3 regions of the Sporolactobacillus sp. BBK16-2 genome follow, and region 2 is predicted to be linked to each of the others. Evidence: riboswitches for the same ligand, from Rfam matches in the RefSeq annotation. Region 2 holds a riboswitch; each other region holds the start of a gene.

Region 1 (5,994 bases), 790 kb from region 2:
GTCGCGATCACAACAAGAACCCTATTTTTTTGTCGTACCAACCTGGCTAACGTGCCACCGATAAATGTTTCATCATCCGGATGCGCAATGAAAACAATCACTTTTTTCTCTTCGACTCCCATCTCTCTTCCTCCTTGCTGGCGTAATTCTGCGCCTATCCTTCCAAATAGGATTTCACCAAGGCAACAAACAGAGGTATGGAAGTCTCAAATGCTTTAGGATCTGCCTTGAATTTACTGCTATGAACCGGATATGCTGACCCAACACCTACATTGAAAAAAGTACCCGGTATGATCTGTTGATAGCAAGAAAAATCTTCTCCACCCATACTTGCTTCTAGATGCACAACATCAAAATGTTTTTTTAAGGCAACCGTTTCAACGAATTTTGTTAATTGTTGATCATTGACCACGGCCGGAGCACCGTCCACCCATTGGAATTCACTCGTGACCTCGTTAGTGGCGGCAATGCCGCTTGCTACTTTCTGCAAACGCATTTTTATTTTTTCTCTCGCCTTTTTATCAAAGGATCGAACGGTTCCTTCAAGCAGCGACGTGTTTGGCAGCACATTCCAAGTCTTTCCGGATTCAAGATGTGTGATTGAAACCACGCTTGGGTCAAACGGATTGACATTTCGACTGACAATGGTCTGAGCGGCAACAATAAATTCACCTGTTGCCACAATCACATCATCCCCGCTTTCAGGATGAGCGGCATGCGTACCCTTCCCATGAAACGTAACAAAAAAGCGATCCACTGCGGCATTAAAATTCCCCGTTTTGACCCCAACAACACCTGTTGGCAGTTCTGGATTAACATGCAGTCCGAAAATCGCCTCGACACCATTTAATATCCCTGTATTTACAACTCGGTCCGCCCCATGATCCACCTCTTCAGCCGGCTGAAAAATAAGTAAGATGCTTCCGTTTAACTGATCTTCAATTTTCTTTAATTCAATCGCTGTCGTCAGTAAATTGGTTAGGTGAAAATCATGACCGCATGCATGCATCCGATTTGAATGTTCCGATGAATAGGCCAAACCACTCTCCTCATTAATCGGCAGTGCATCAATGTCCGCTCGCAGCGCGATCAAACTGCCTGGTTTTTTTCCGCCAATCTTCGCAAAGACCCCTGTATCCATTGGATTGGATAAAATGTCAATGTTGTGCTCTTGAAGCACTGCTTTAATCTTCTTTGTCGTCTCAAATTCACCAAGGGCAAGTTCGGGATGTCGATGAAACCACTGAAATAAAGCTAAGGTTGACTTTTCTATCCCACTTTCTAATTCATATTGAGTCATCTTATTACCCCTCATAACTGATTTTTTGAAGAAACCTTAAGTTCTTATATTGCTGCTTTTTGTAAAAGCAGCACACCTAGAAAAATAAAAGCGACTGCTTTTCTTAGAGCACAAGAAAAGTAGTCGCCATTGCCGTCCGATTGTACTTTTCTTATCTCTCAGATCAAATCTGCCGGAATTAACACCATACACAGTTTTCTATGCTGGTTGTCGGGGTTCATTGGGCCGGTCCCTCCCCCACTCTAGATAAGAATTATTTAGTTGATGTTTAAAGCTTACGAGAGTTCCATTGAAGAGTCAATACTAATTCATACTATTTTTATGCGATTTGTTTTTTTGAATTAAAGTTCACCCATTTTTTTAAATCAATCGATGCCGGTGGTTCGACAATCACTCAGTTTCTACATCATCTCCGAAGATTCCTTTCAAGTGGTCTTCGAAATGTTCGTGGATGGTCTTGAATTTCTCGTCAAATTCTTCCTGTGTGATGATCCCTTTCTCCATAAGTAGGTAAAAAAGTGCCGTGTTTCGTTCATAATTCAACACTGCCTCTGATCCGAGTTCGGTCAATAGTTCCTCATCGGTCACAAAATCATCTCCCTGTTATTAAAATGTCAGCAGTAATAATAGGATAAACGAAATTGCTTGTCTGCATACGTGAAGTAATTTACTGACCAAAACAATTAAACATTGGACTGGAGGCTCAGCTCATTCACCGCTGTTCCTGCCCACTATGTTCCTCTCTCTGAACAAATCGATAGAACATGTAACCCAAAACAGCTCCCGTTGTGTTGAGAATCACATCATCGATATCGGTCATACGGTTAGGCAGGAAAAGCTGGATCCATTCAATAGTCGCTGAAAACAGAGCACTCATAAACAAGGCATGTGCCCAATGGAACTGCGGATACCTCATTGCCAGAAAAAAGCCAAAGGGTAAAAACAGCATAATATTCCCAAGATCATCAACGATAAAATAAAATAGAGAGGCTGATTGAAAATTTTTAAAGATCACAAGCGGATTCAAATTAATAGTAAAATGCTGAACAGGTGTCCCGGCAACGTTCCCGGTATGAATAATCCCATGTGGAATTAAGGTCAGATACAACACGAACAAAATGGAGAAAGTTAGAAGTATGTTAGCGAGAGCAATTTTTAATTGTTTCATTAAATCTCTCCTATATATTACTCAGAAAATCACAACCTGCTTGTCTGTATTGTTAGTCATTCCAAGACGATTTGTCAAACTTATAGACTGAATCGTTTTTAATTAATCAGGTAGAAGATAAGAGAATCCAGGTGTAAAAACTAGATTATTTTAAAAAAATGCGTGCAAAGTAAAGACGACTGCGAAGCAAAAGGAGATTCGGTTCAACTTTTCGAGCGTTCGGTCTAATTTTTCACAGATTCGGGCTAACTTCTCAAGTGTTCGGTCTAACTTTCTATCGGTTCGGCCTAACCTCTACTTTTCGGTCTAACTCTCACTAGATTAGGCCTATTTTTTCATGGATTCGGCCTAACTTTTCAAACGTTCGGTCTAACCCTTTCACTTCGGTTCAACTTTTCTCATAATATAAGTGTTTTTTCCATTGATACGATGCTGCGCATCTTCCGATGGTGTAAAAAAACACCGGAGCATTTTTACCGCTCCGGTGTTTTTGTTTCTTATTTATTTCCGCACTCAGCGCTTCTTCAGCGGCTTTGTGCCTAGATTGACCCGATATACATAACCCGTTTTGCCTTTATAAGTGACCTTGTACATTTTTGCTGACAGGGGACTTTTGGTCTTGAGCTTTGTATTTTTCGGGATCTTGATTCCTTTTCGTTTCTTACCCGTATTGGTGCTGTATAAATACGATGGCTTGTGAACGTAACGCGTCACGGACTGTGCTTTAGTTCCGAGATTCACTTTATAGACGTAGCCTGTTTTTCCCTTGTACGTCACTTTGTACATTTTTGATGAGAGCGTACTGATTGTCTGCAGTTTCACATTTGTTGCGATCTTAATTCCCTTGCGCTTTTTACTCGTATTGGTGCTGTACAAATACGATGATTTATGGACATAGCGTGTGACGGACAGGGGCTTTTCCCCAAGGTTAACTCTGTAAATGTAGCCTGTTTTTCCTTTATAAGTGATCTTGTACATCTTGGCTGATGGGTCGGTCTTGGTCTTGACCTTTGTATTAACAGCGATAAAATCAATTCTGGTCTTGCTGCCGCTTGACGTACTGTAAAGATAGGAGCCCTTTTTCACATAGTAAGTACGTTCTTTCGCATTCTCCGTATCACTCGTCTTTTGAAGCGCATCAAGACGTTTTTCCAAGGCAGATTTTGCATCGCTGTCCGCCAAAGCATTGACCTTGACTCGAGCAGCATCCACGTCTGCTTGCGATTTGGTTTGTTCCGCCTGCTCTACTGCTTTTGTTGCCGCTTCTACTGCCTTTGCCGTCTCCTCTTCCGCAGCCGCACCATCTATCTTCTCTTGTACAACTTTCAACCGAGCATTCAGCGAATCCTTCGTCGTTCCTTCCGCCAAAGCATTGACTTTAACTTTTGCTGCATCCACATCTGCCTGCGATTTGGTTTGTTCCGCCTGCTCTACTGCTTTTGTTGCCGCTTCTACTGCCTTTGCCGCCTCCTCTGCTGCAGCCGCACCATCTATCTTCTCTTGTACGACTTTCAACCGAGCATTCAGCGAATCCTTGGTCGTTCCTTCCGGCAGCTGAGCAACAAACAGCTTTGCTGCATCTGCATCCTTCTGCAGCTGACTCTGTTCCGCCGTTTCAACCAATTGGACAGCGTCATCGGCAGCAGCTTGTCCATCCATCACAATGTTGACTTTTATTGTTTTTGTTGCTGTTACTCCGGCCTGATTCGCTACTGAATAGGTTATTTGATAGGTGCCAGGCGTTTTCGTTTTCACTGTATCTCCGGACACCTTGATATCAGAAGTCAGATCGCCATCCTTCAAATCATTGGCCGACACGCCATTCAGTGCATCAAAACTGTCACCATAATTCAATGTCGTCTCATTCGGTGCTTTAATACTTGGATTATTTCCCCAGATGCTTTTAAGATGTTCACCCTCAGCCTGACTGATCGATACCGTACCATTATTAACGAAATAAGCTAGGTTGCGTGAATCAGACGGCTGATCCGGATTCGGGTAAACAAGCTGTGTGATTACTTTTTCTCCATCATTGACAAAGACTTCAATAGAAGAGGTATCCACGTATACGGTTAGCTTAATGCTGCTTGCCTTTTTGTCCAGCTTTACTTTTGTTTCCTGGCGATTAATCGATTCGCCGTCCTTGGTACGGTCAAGATAAACGATCTGCTTTTGCGGATCATAGCCGACCTTTACATATTTTGAACCGTCATCGGACTGTCGGAGCAAATAGCCGAGATCATTCGGCTCCGAAGCATTTGTCCAAGTAAAATCTGCACTGATTTTATATTGTGTTCCTGAAAAGTCCTTAATCTGCGACGTTTCGGTATCCCCGTAGCTGTCCTTGATCTTCTCATCTCCAAGGTTTATAGCACCTTGTCCAATTTGATCATCAATCTCTGAAACAGGCTCTTGCCGAATCGTATAACCGCTGTCCGATTTCTCTAAGTTCAGCTCGCGCGGCAAGGTCATCTCGCCCTTCCAAGGTGACGTGTTCTGCTCCCCGTTGTACGTCCAGTTGGACATCCATCCAAGCATAATCGTGCGATCCGGTACATTGGCAAACGTAATACCCGCGTAAAAATCTTCGCCATAGTCGAACCATTGCGGATTCTTCATGGTGTCATCTGTATCCGGAGTGAATGCAATCTTATCCGCATCATTTTTGCCGAGCGTTCCTACAAAATACTGCATACCCGACCCGCCGGCAGGAGCGCCATTTTGCACACTCAGTGACAGCACCCACTTCTTTTCGTTGGTTCCCTTAACTGTCATTGGAATCAGTTCCGGGCACTCCCAAACACCGTTTCCCACATCATTTTCACGCTTGATGCTTGTTTGATAATCCCAATCCTTTAAATTCTTCGATGCAAAAATTTCAACTTCCTGCCCGGATACAACAGGCATGATCCACTCCTGATTCGCCTCGTCATACACAACGTTCGGATCACGGAAATTGCCCGCATCCTTTGTCCGCACCTCAGTAACCGGAATAATCGGCTTTTGATTATTATATTTTTTAAACGTCTTTCCGCCATCCGTACTGTAGGCCATATTCTGTTCCTGCACTTCACGGATGCCGATGATATTTCCGAGCGAATCCTTGCTGTAATCATCATCCCGCACGCACACCTGATACGTACTCGTGTAGAAGGCGATCAGCGTATTCTGACCAAAGCCGCTCACATTATTTTTATCAAGCACAACGGAACCGCTGAAGATATACCGCTTGCCATTCGGATTGTTGAGATCCCAGTTTGTGGTTGGGCGCCCCAAATAATGGACAGGCTTAGCATCATCCTTCGTTTGCATCCAAAAGTCTACCCACGCATCGTTATCATCTTCCGGAATGGCTACCTTCTGTTCCTTCCAGTGAACGAGGTCTTTACTGATGGCATGTCCCCAGGACATATTGCCCCATTCATTGCCTTCCGGATTATACTGATAAAACATATGATAGACACCATTGTATTTAATCAATCCATTCGGATCGTTCAACCAATTCTGTTGAGCTGAGTAATGATAC
Region 2 (5,994 bases):
AACTCCCTTCAAATCGCTCAGTGCTTTAATCTTATTATTATTCTTACGTGTGACAATGACGGACTGGGATGTTGAGTAGACACGTGAAAAATCATATTTCTTCACGCGCTCGGGTGTCACACCGACATCATTAGAAATCGTGTCAAATCGTTTCGCATTCAGGCCCGCAAACAGTGAATCCCAATTTGATTCCTTAAATTGTACTTTTACACCCATTCGTTTGCCCACTTCGCGAATCACATCAACATCGAAACCGACCAATTTATTTGTTTTGCTGTCATGATAGGTATAAGGTGCATAGGTACCTTCAGTTCCAACCTTCAGCACACCTTTTTCCTTAATCTGATCAACTGCGCTTTTGTTTTTGGATGAATGACCTGCCGCGCTGCATCCAATTAATGAAAATGCAAGTACCGCCATTAAAAAACCCATCAATAATTTCTTCATTGTTTTTCCTCCTGCTACGTATATCCTTGCTCGTTTCATCAAGCCGGATTTGTTTGTCTCCCGTTGCCTATTTTTATATCCGAGTAATTGAATATGTTTTAACGGAATTTCATTCTAACATTTTTCCGAAAAACAAACAACACAATTAAAATATGCTTCATTAAAGGTCTTTTATTCACTTCTGGTTGTCAGATCAAATCAGCACAATAATTTTTTCACTATTCTGCTTCTGCCGAGGACTATTGTTTGAACAGTACATTTAAGCATGGTATACTTAAGCCATTAAATAGCACATATTCTTTATATTCGCACATATGTGCGATCGGTGGTGATGAAAACGAGCGCTTTTGATATTAAGAAAGAATGTGCCAAAGAAGCTTTGGCGATCATTCCCAATCATTCGATCATTGGCTTAGGCGGAGGCAGTACGATCAGTCATCTGATTCATTTTATTAAAGAAAAAGATAATTTTGAGGTGCAAGTTGTCACGCCCTCAATGCAAACAAAGCTACTCTGCTTAGAGAATGGTCTGCAGGTACTCCATACAGAGTGCGTCGATCATATTGATTTAGCCTTTGACGGATGCGACCAAGTTGACCAGCAGCTTTTTGCCCTAAAAAGCGGTGGAGGGATTCATGCATTAGAGAAACTCATCGGTTCAATGGCTGATGAGTACATCCTTCTCGTTGATGAATCCAAATACGCACAGACATTAACCTTCGAAAAGCCAGTTGTCCTAGAACTTCTGACCGAGGCGATGGCCTACGTACGCAGCAAGGTTGAACAATTAGGTGGAAGACCGGAGATGCGCCGCAGTGCGGCAAAGGATGGATTCACGATCTCCGATAACGGCCATCTTTTAATGGATGTCTATTTTGATCAGGTTAGTGATATTCGAAAACTGGACGACGATTTACAAGCTATCCGCGGCGTCATTGATACATCTCTTTTCGTCGATGTTGCAACAAAGGCATTGATCGCCGGCGAAAACGGCATGCGCTGGCTAAGCAAGACATCTCGTGAGGTGAACCATCAATGAGTGATCGAAAATGGGCGATCATCGGTCCCGGAGCCATTGCTGCTGAATTTGCGCAGACGCTGCATGCGAGCGGCCGCAAAATATATGGGGTCGGTTCGCGAAGCTTGGAACGTGCCCAAGCCTTTGCCGACAAGAATCATATTGAGAAAGCTTACGGAAGTTACGATGAACTTTTAAGTGACCCTGCCATTGACATCGTTTACCTTTCAACACCTCATTCCAATCATTACAGCTACCTGCTTAAGTGTTTGGAATCAGGCAAACACGTCCTATGCGAAAAGGCAATTACAGTCAGCAGCAGGCAACTGGATCCTGTCATTCGTTACGCAAAGCAAAAGAATTTGATTGTTGCCGAGGCAATGACGATTTATCACATGCCACTTTATCAAAAGCTGAAGGAAGTCGTCGAGAGCGGAGCCATTGGCGAAGTCAAAATGGTGAACGTTACCTTCGGCAGCCTAAAACCATATGACGTAAACAATCGTTTCTTCAATATGAATCTCGCAGGAGGCGCACTTCTTGATATTGGTGCATACGCCCTGTCCTTTGCGCGTTTCTTTCTCAGCAGCCAGCCTAATGAAATCTTGACCACAGTCAAACAATTCGAGACCGGTGCCGATGAACAATCCGGCATTATTTTAAAAAATCCGGATGACCAAATGGCTGTTGTTACACTCACGATGAGAGCGAAATTGCCGAAACGGGGAATTGTCACCGGAGATAAAGCTTATATAACTGTGGACAATTTTCCGCGAGCTGATCAAGCGACCATTACCTATCCGGATGGTCGCACGGAAACACTTAAAGCCGGAAGCACTGATCAGGCAATGGTTTATGAATACGATTACATGAATGCTGCAGTAAACCGAGAAATTGATGAACAAACACTTCCGCTGACCGACAGTGTGATGAAAATTATGACCAACGTGCGTGATCAATGGGGCATCCGCTATCCATTTGAGTAACAGTCGCATCCGTTACAATTAGCATTTTGCATTTGTTTTAAAAATAGAGAGCGTTTTCTTTTTATTTTTTGAAACTCTGCATTACAATAGACATGTGATATTAATTACACTAAATTTTGAAGGGAAGATGTGCAATGAGTATTAAAGACACAGTCCTGGAACACGCAGTAGATACTGAATACAAACTATATATCGGCGGTAAATGGGTTGAAGGCTCTGAAGGTAAAAAAATAGCAAGCTACAATCCTAGCACCGGTGAAAAGCTGACTGAATTCACTGACGCGAGTCATGCCGATGTAGACGCAGCTGTGGAAGCAGCTACAAAAGCATTTGACACATGGAAGGATGTCAGCGTTCAAGAGAAAAGTACTCTGTTGCTTAAGATCGCTGATTTAATTGATGAAAACGCTGATCACCTGGCACTTGTTGAAACATTAGATAACGGCAAACCGCTTCGTGAAACAAAGGGAATTGACGTTCCGGCAAGTTCAGATCACTTCCGCTATTTTGCCGGTGTTATCCGTTCCGAAGAAGGCACGGCTAACGCACTTGACGAAAATACATTGACCATCAATCTAAAGGAACCTATTGGTGTCGTTGGGCAAATTGTTCCTTGGAACTTCCCATTGCTGATGGCCGCTTGGAAGATTGCTCCTGCAATTGCAGCAGGAAACACGGTTGTCATTCACCCATCTTCTTCAACATCACTGAGTCTGCTCGAATTGGCTAAAATTTTCGATCAGGCACTCCCAGCAGGAGTCGTGAATGTTATTACCGGACGCGGCTCTGATTCCGGCGATTATATGCTGCATCATCCCGGCTTTGCAAAGCTTGCGTTCACCGGCTCAACCCAAATCGGTTATGAAGTTGCCGCGGCAGCTGCAAAGCGCTTGATTCCGGCAACCCTTGAACTCGGCGGCAAATCGGCCAACATTTTCTTTGATGACGCTCCATGGGAACGTGCCATTGAAGGCGCACAGCTCGGCATTCTATTCAATCAAGGCCAAGTATGCTGTGCAGGTTCACGAATCTTCGTTCAAGAAGGCATCTATGATAAATTCGTTAGCGCACTAAAAGATGCATTCGAGAAAGTTAATGTCGGTTTGCCTTGGGAAGACGGCGTTCAAATGGGTGCTCAAGTCAACAAACGGCAACTGGAAAAGATCTTGGAATATGTTAAGATCGGCCAGGATGAAGGCGCAAAGCTTGTGACCGGCGGATGCCAGCTGACGGACAACAACCTCGATAAAGGTGTCTTCATGGCCCCAACGCTTCTTGCAGACGCAAATAACGACATGCGAATCGCTCAGGAAGAAATCTTCGGACCGGTTGCAACGGTTATCAAATTTAAAGATGCAGATGAAGCAATTAAACTCGCAAACCAATCGGATTACGGTCTTGGCGGTGCGGTATGGACACAAGATATCAACAAGGCACTCCGTGTCGCTCGCAGCGTACGTACCGGTCGTATGTGGGTCAACACCTACAACCAGCTTCCTGCAGGTGCTCCATTCGGCGGCTACAAGAAATCCGGTATCGGCCGTGAAACGTATAAGAGTATTCTTGATGCTTATACGCAAACGAAGAATATCTACATCAGCACAAAAGAAACAGTTGACGGTCTCTATTAATCAGGTCTGTCATTCTATCAGAAAGAGACGAATGCTTCACGCATTCGCCTTTTTCTTTATTTTTGATTAAACATATCAAATTACTTGTATTTATTGCTTGACAAATAAAACACAGCACGATAAACTGTACACAATTAAATAAATCTTATCAAGAGTGGCGGAGGGACTGGCCCGACGAAGCCCGACAACCAGCACGTTTGATGTGTATGGTGTTAATTCCAGCAGATTAAATTCTGGCAGATAAGAAAAGAACCGGCGAATAAGGCCGCTTCCCTATCTACTCTGCGGGAAGCGGTCTTTTAATCTGCGCACCCTTTTTTCTAAGATTTTATTTAATGTAAAACTTAAAGAACATAGGGAGAGATGAACATGGCAGAGGAAAGAAAATATGGTTTTGAGACTTTGCAGGTACACGCAGGTCAAGTGCCTGATCCTGCAACAGGTGCACGTGCCGTACCAATCTATCAGACTACTTCATTTGTATTCAAGGATGCAGACGAAGCAGCAGACTTCTTTCAATTGAAAAGGCCGGGCAATGTGTATGCACGCATTATGAACCCAACTGAAGATGTCTTTGAACAGCGCGTTGCTCAGCTTGAAGGCGGATCCGCAGCTCTTGCCACCTCTTCAGGACTTGCGGCGATTACGTACGCCATTTTGAATGTTGCAAATGCCGGTGATCATATTGTTGCTGCCTCTACCTTGTACGGTGGTACGTATGAATTGTTCAATGTCACTTTGAAAAAACTCGGTATTGATGTCACATTCGTTGATCCGGATGATCCGGAAAATTTCCGCGCAGCAATCCGTGATAATACAAAAGCACTCTACGGTGAAACGATTGGTAACCCGAAAATCAATATTCTCGATATCGAAGCCGTTGCCAATATCGCACACGAAAATAAAATTCCTCTCATTGTTGACAACACCTTCGGAACACCTTACCTCGTTCGTCCAATCGAATTCGGCGCAGATGTCGTTGTCCATTCTGCTACGAAATTTATTGGTGGCCACGGAACTGCTATCGGAGGCATTCTCGTTGACGGAGGAAAATTTGACTGGCGGGCAAGTGGCAAATTCCCTGATTTCACGACACCGGACAAAAGCTACGGCGGCTTGGTCTATGCTGATCTCGCACCTGCTTCATTCGCTGCAAAAGCACGTATTCAGCTGCTGCGCAACACAGGCGCAACAGTCAGCCCGCAGAATGCATTCCTGTTCCTGCAAGGCTTGGAATCTCTTTCCCTGCGTGTGGAACGCCATGTTCAAAATGCACGCAAAGTTGCTGAGTTTTTAAACAATCATCCGAAAATCACATGGGTAAACTATCCTGAACTTGATGGCAACCCATACAAAGAACTGTCAAAAAAATACTTTCCAAAAGGTCCCGGATCCATTTTCACATTTGGCGTGAAAGGCGGACTACAAGCGGGTAAGACATTAATCAACAATGTAAAGCTGTTCTCATTGCTCGCCAATGTGGCCGATGCAAAATCGCTGATCATTCATCCGGCAAGCACGACACATGCTGAATTGACTGCGGAAGAACAGGCCTTTACCGGTGTAACACCCGAACTGATTCGTGTATCCATTGGTATCGAAAGCGTTGACGACATCATCTATGATCTGGAACAGGCATTGGCAAAAGTTCCGGACGCGGTCGCAGCTAAATAATAGAATAGACAAAGAGTAAAGCTATCGGGGGTTATTAACTAGAAGGAGCCTGCAAATGATTTAGTTTGCAGGCTCCTTATTATTTTTTATTTGTTCAGGCTGAATCTCCCTTTTTTTATCATGGTTTCAACACCGCCGATTTTTGCCAGCGATCGGTTTTCAATCACTTTTTTCATAATGGATGCCGGTCGGCCTTTGAGATTTCTGCCCATAATTTCTCCGACCGCATCATTGCGGC
Region 3 (5,994 bases), 240 kb from region 2:
GGGTTGCGCGAAGGCGTATTCTATGAATGGGTGCTCAAACAAAGGAATGAAGAGCGTATCCCGTATGTTTTGAATGAAAGCCTGCGGCAGCTGCGGCGCAATTTTAATTTGGACAGCCGTCATACTGCGTATGTGAAGAAATTAGCGTTTCAAATCTTGGATGGCATATTGGATTTATTCAAAGGAGACGATTCAGAGGAACGCATTGCCTGGTTGCTTTCGCATAGCGCGGATCTTGCTTATTTAGGGGAATTTATAAATAATGAATCCAGCAGTGCACAAACCTTTTATTTACTGACTAATATGAACATTAATGGGATCAGCCACCGCGACCGCCTGGCTGTAGCGCTGATCGCTTCGTTTAAGAATCGGTCGAATCTCAGCGACTTTGCCAAGTCGTTCCAGCAAATGGCAACCAAAGAAGACATGAAACTGTATGAGACACTCGGCGCTGTGTTGCGTCTCGCACATGATTTCGATCGTACAAAATTGCATGTCGTCAATCGATTAACGCTCAAACAGACGAAGAAAAAGCAGCTTCAGTTGACTGCCTATTATCATGATGATGCCTATTTTGAAGAACAAGCTGCACAAAGACATAAAAAACATCTTGAGCGGGCATTAAAGACGTCAGTGATGATTCAATTCAAAAATGCGGATGAATAGGGCTTGTCAAGCTTTTCAATAAGGTGGAAAATGGTAGACAAAAGAAGACAATGAGAAGGGGTTTTTTATGGCTATTTTAGTATTGGGCGGCGCCGGATACATTGGTTCGCACGCGGTTTATCAACTCATCGATGCCGGCGAGGATGTGGTTGTTGTCGACAACTTGCAGACCGGTCATAAGGATGCACTTCATCCGAACGCAAAATTTTATCAAGGAGATATTCGCGACAAGACGTTCTTGGATTCTGTATTTAAGAAAGAAAATATTAAAGGCGTCATTCATTTTGCCGCCAATTCTTTAGTCGGCGAATCGGTTGAGAAGCCGCTGAAGTATTTCAATAATAATGTCTACGGGATGCAAATTCTTTTGGAAGTTATGAACGATAATAACGTGAAACACATCGTATTTTCTTCAACTGCGGCAACATACGGCGAACCGGAAGTTGTTCCGATTACCGAAGACATGCCGACGCAGCCGACCAATCCATACGGCGAAACCAAGCTTACAATGGAAAAGATGATGAAATGGTGTGATCGTGCGTATGGCATGCGATTTGTTGCCCTTCGTTACTTCAATGTTGCCGGCGCAAGTAAAGGCGGATCAATTGGGGAGGATCACCATCCGGAAACACACTTAATTCCGATTGTTCTCCAGGTTGCTGCCGGTGAGCGTGACCATATCTCCATTTTCGGCGATGATTATGCAACCAAAGATGGGACCTGCGTCCGTGATTATGTGCACATTGAGGATCTGATCGCCGCACATCGCCTGGCACTTCGCTATCTGTTTGACGGCGGCAAGAGTGATGTATTCAACCTTGGCTCAAGTGAAGGATTTTCGGTTAAGGAAATTATTGAGGCGGCAAGAAAAGTTACCGGAGAGGCTATTCCTGCTGAACTGGCTCCAAGACGTGCGGGAGATCCGAGCACGCTGATCGCTTCCCCTGAAAAGGCAAAGCGTGTGCTTGGTTGGAACCCGAAACACACGAACATTCCTGAAATACTTGCCGATGCCTGGGCTTGGCACAGCAGCCACCCAAAAGGTTACGCGACAACCGTTGAATCGGCTAAGTAATTAAGAATAGCAGCTTGTTTGTGGAACTATATGGAACTTAACGACAAAGTTTTGACACATTCGCGATTTCGCGGTACAATCGTATCACTAACCAATTGAATACTTCTTATCCAGAGCGGCGGAGGGACTGGCCCGATGAAACCCGGCAACCAAATGAAAATTTAGGTGCCAATTCCTGCAGAATCCATTTGGATTTTGAGAGATAAGAGAAGATATGAACGGATCAGGCTTCTCTCTTCTCGAGGGAAGCCTTTATTAGTTCCGAGCTCTTCATAAATTAGGAAAACTGGATGATTGGAAAAGCCTTCGGTTAGAAATCAGAGTATTCTTATATACAAACAGGAGGAAGCAAACATTGAAAAAGATTACTGCAGTTATCTCAGCGTTTTTAGCATTTTCTTTAATTTTTGTTTTGGCCGCTTGCGGCAATAGTTCTTCAAAGGAATTGAGTGAAAAGGAAATTACGGTCGGTGTGACCGGCGGTCCTCACCAACAAGTAATGGAACAAGTCGTTAAGTTGGCGAAAAAAGACGGATTGACAATTAAATTGAAAGTATTCAACGATTACAATCAGCCGAATATTGCACTGAACGATAAAGATCTGGATGCGAACAGCTACCAGACGCTCCCATTCCTCAAGGATCAGATTAAAAATAAAAACTATAAAATTACTGATGTGTTCAAAACCGTGGCCTTTCCAATGGGGATCTACTCGAAAAAAATTAAAAGTCTTAAAGATTTGAAAGACGGCGACAAGATTGCAGTACCGAATGACCCGGCTAACGAGCTCCGCGCTTTGCAATTATTTGAGAAGGCCGGCGTTATTAAACTGAAGAAGGGTGCTGGGATTACATCAACGAAACGCGACGTGGTCAGCAATCCCAAACATCTGAAGATTATCGAATTGGATGCCGCACAGCTTCCGGCACAACTTGGTGAAGTTACTGCATCCGCAATTAATACCAACTTTGCGATGGGCGCAGGTCTTACAGTGTTGAAGGATTCTATTTTCCATGAACCGCTTGAAAACAACCCGTACCCTAACTATTTTGTTGTCCGTACCGATAATAAGAATGATAAAGTAGTCAAGCAGCTGAAGAAATACTATCAATCGAAGGAAGTCAAAGCATACATTAAGAAACAGTTTGGCGGTTCCGTAGTTCCTGCTTGGTAAGGAGGAAGCATCTTGATTAAATTACAGCATGTGTCAAAAACGTTTCGTGTTGGAAAGAACAAGATTGAGGCCTTGAAGGACGTTTCCCTTGAGGTAAACAAAGGTGAAATTTTTGGTGTTATCGGTTTCAGCGGTGCCGGAAAGAGTACACTGATCCGTTGTGTAAACCTGCTTGAGCGGCCAACAAACGGGCAGGTGTTTGTCGATGATCAGGATGTTTTGGAGCTGAATAAAAAAGGCTTGCGGCAATTAAGACGTAAAATCGGTATGATTTTTCAAGGTTACAATTTGCTTGAGACAGCGAATGTCTATGACAATGTTGCAACGCCGCTAAAATTGGAAGGCGTGCCGAAAGAAGAAATTAAGAAGCGCACCGAAAAGTACTTAGAGATTGTCGGATTGTCAGATCGGCAGAGTGCTTTTCCGAGCCAATTATCCGGAGGCCAAAAACAGCGTGTGGCCATTGCCCGCGCGCTCGCTCATGAACCGGAAGTGCTGCTCAGCGATGAGGCAACGAGTGCACTGGATCCGAATACAACCGAGGCAATTCTTGAATTATTGCTCAAGGTCAATAAGGAACTGGGCATTACTATTTTCCTGATCACTCATGAGCTGAACGTTATTCAGCGTATTTGTGATCGTGTGGCCGTTATGGAAGACGGCAGAATTGTGGAACAAGGTTCGGTTGTCGATGTGTTTACGCAACCGCAGCAGCCGATGACCAAGCAATTCATCAGCACGGAATCCAAGTTTCAGATTCCGGACTCGGTGAAGAACGATTTACTTAAATCGGGCCGATTGGTCAAACTGACCTTCTTAGGAGAATCATCGAAGGATCCGGTACTAGCGACACTTGCTAAGCAGTATGATGTCTTGCCAAGTATTATTGCCGGCGGCATTGATCAATTGAAGAATCAGTCGGTCGGCAAGCTGCTCGTCCATTTGAAAGGCGATAAGGCAAAAATTGAGACGGCGATCGGCTTTCTTCGGGATCAGGATGTTCTTGTGGAAGAGGTGAAGGACTAATGGCAGACTTTATCAATGAATGGGGCAGCGCAATTTGGGAAGGGTTCATCCAGACCACACAGATGACGCTGATTTCACTCGCCTTTTCAATTCTGATCGGGCTGCCGCTTGGCGTGCTGCTTGTTCTGACACGGAAAGGCGGACAATGGGACAATGTTGCGGTTTTCACGATCGTGAACTCATTAATTAACGTCATTCGATCGATTCCGTTCATTATCCTGCTCTTCTTCCTGCTTCCGTTTACGAAGACATTGGTTGGTACGACGATTGGTGTGAAAGGTGTTATTGTTCCGCTCGTCGTTGCATGTGCACCGTACATTGCTCGACTTTTGGAAACAGCAATGCTTGAGGTCAGCAAAGGCATCATTGAAGCGTATCAGTCCATGGGTATTTCCACCCCGAAAATTATCTGGCATGTCATTATTCGTGAAGCACGTTCATCGATCATTCTCGGTCTAACGATTGCGGTGATCGGATTGATCGGCGAAACAGCGATGGCCGGATTTGTCGGTGCCGGAGGACTTGGTGACTTGGCGTACCAGTTCGGCTATGTGCGATTCCAACCGGATGTAATGTACGCGGTTATTATTATCTTGATTGTCATTGTTCAGATTATCCAATCACTGGGTAATGTCATTGCGAGAAAATTGAAGAAAAATTAATAAAGCGGTCGGCACAAACGATTTTTGTTCATCCCGTTTGACTGCCGCTTTTTCTTTATCTATAATGTTAAATATAATTAACATTATGTATAGATGATTAAACATTGGATGTGCTGAACGCCATGCATTTAGTAAATCGAGTCAAGGAATTGAGAGCGCGATATAACTGGACACAATCGGAACTGGGCGAGAGAGTCGGTGTGACGAGGCAAACGATTGCCTCCATTGAAAAAGGGGATTACGTCCCTTCGCTCCTTCTCGGTCTGCAGCTCTGTGATGTATTTAGGTTGCGCATGGAGGATGTTTTTGAACTGGAGAAAGGAGCGGATAAAGAATGAAACGTTTGTGGTTTTCTCTAATGATGTCGATCTGCACCATTATCGCATTCGGACTGGCAATGATTCCATTAATTCAACTGACAAACGGACTGGCGGATTTGATTCGTAATGATGCAAGCGGTTTTTCAGTAGAAATAAAAGTGGTTTGGTTTCTTCCGGTGGTTCTATTAGCGATCATCGAAGCAATCGATTGTTTATGGAATAAACGAAAAAACAAATCATCATTTTGGATCTATCCGCTCGTTAATCCATCAGATGATGAACGTGAGCGAGCCATCACAGCTAAAGCTTCACATGACGCTTTTTTCACGATTTGGGCGGTGGCACCAATTTGTGCGGGCTTGATGTGCTTCTATCCATTGTTCACAGATGTTTTTTCGATTTATCCGATGGTTGTCGTGCTTATCATTCCCTTTGTTCAGGTAACTGTGTACTATCTGAAAATCAGAAGAATATATATGTGATCCATTATTGATAGGGAGGTTGTGATCTTTTGAATCGTGAAAAAATTGACTGGCTCATTACAACGGTACTTCAGTGGACACTGAATCTTGTTCTTCTTGCACTTGCTGCTGTTTTATGTGTCGCATTGATCAAGGAAACGTATCAATTTTTTACCTATCTTTTTTTAAGTGAGAACGCCTCCTACTATCATCTATTAGAAGGTATTCTCGTATTTTTCCTATACTTTGAATTTATCGCGTTAATCATCAAATATTTTCAAGCACATTATCATTTTCCGCTGCGCTATTTCATCTATATTGGTGTAACGGCAATTGTCCGATTAATCATCGTTAGTCACGACCATCCGCATTCCGTTCTGCTGTATGCAATTGCCATTCTGGTGCTGGTCGGCGCGCTGTATATTGCCAATACGAAAATGCTCAGACGGGAGTGAAAATGACGTCTCTATACGGATCACTTCAAAAATAATGCATTATTCAATGGCCATATCAATGCATGTCTGCTGGCTATTGAAATTCTCAGATACTTAAGGTATGGTTTTGTTGAGAGACTATAAACGGAATATCTGTGAATAGCCAATATACGTAA

The links. A riboswitch is a leader RNA that binds a small molecule or an ion and turns the genes downstream of it on or off. The one in region 2 is predicted to bind S-adenosylmethionine.
Region 1: another riboswitch for S-adenosylmethionine. It lies ahead of AC6F33_RS03455 (amidohydrolase); the one in region 2 lies ahead of AC6F33_RS16785 (O-acetylhomoserine aminocarboxypropyltransferase/cysteine synthase family protein).
Region 3: another riboswitch for S-adenosylmethionine. It lies ahead of AC6F33_RS15740 (MetQ/NlpA family ABC transporter substrate-binding protein); the one in region 2 lies ahead of AC6F33_RS16785 (O-acetylhomoserine aminocarboxypropyltransferase/cysteine synthase family protein).

What each region holds. Positions count from the first base shown of each region.
Region 1 covers NZ_CM187611.1:675,078-681,071, reverse strand. The annotation lists gene AC6F33_RS03460 (PIG-L deacetylase family protein) at 1-122, opposite strand, end outside; gene AC6F33_RS03455 (amidohydrolase) at 155-1,300, opposite strand; SAM riboswitch class I at 1,449-1,553, opposite strand; gene AC6F33_RS03450 (hypothetical protein) at 1,691-1,888, opposite strand; gene AC6F33_RS03445 (VanZ family protein) at 2,013-2,468, opposite strand; gene AC6F33_RS03440 (GH32 C-terminal domain-containing protein) at 2,982-5,994, opposite strand, start outside.
Region 2 covers NZ_CM187611.1:3,400,193-3,406,186, forward strand. The annotation lists gene AC6F33_RS16765 (transporter substrate-binding domain-containing protein) at 1-447, opposite strand, end outside; gene rpiA (ribose 5-phosphate isomerase A) at 779-1,486, shown strand; gene AC6F33_RS16775 (Gfo/Idh/MocA family protein) at 1,483-2,451, shown strand; gene AC6F33_RS16780 (aldehyde dehydrogenase family protein) at 2,586-4,082, shown strand; SAM riboswitch class I at 4,225-4,329, shown strand; gene AC6F33_RS16785 (O-acetylhomoserine aminocarboxypropyltransferase/cysteine synthase family protein) at 4,452-5,756, shown strand; gene AC6F33_RS16790 (NAD(P)/FAD-dependent oxidoreductase) at 5,843-5,994, opposite strand, start outside.
Region 3 covers NZ_CM187611.1:3,164,773-3,170,766, reverse strand. The annotation lists gene AC6F33_RS15750 (Ppx/GppA phosphatase family protein) at 1-666, shown strand, start outside; gene galE (UDP-glucose 4-epimerase GalE) at 734-1,741, shown strand; SAM riboswitch class I at 1,845-1,950, shown strand; gene AC6F33_RS15740 (MetQ/NlpA family ABC transporter substrate-binding protein) at 2,097-2,915, shown strand; gene AC6F33_RS15735 (methionine ABC transporter ATP-binding protein) at 2,928-3,941, shown strand; gene AC6F33_RS15730 (methionine ABC transporter permease) at 3,941-4,603, shown strand; gene AC6F33_RS15725 (helix-turn-helix transcriptional regulator) at 4,726-4,941, shown strand; gene AC6F33_RS15720 (hypothetical protein) at 4,938-5,405, shown strand; gene psiE (phosphate-starvation-inducible protein PsiE) at 5,435-5,839, shown strand.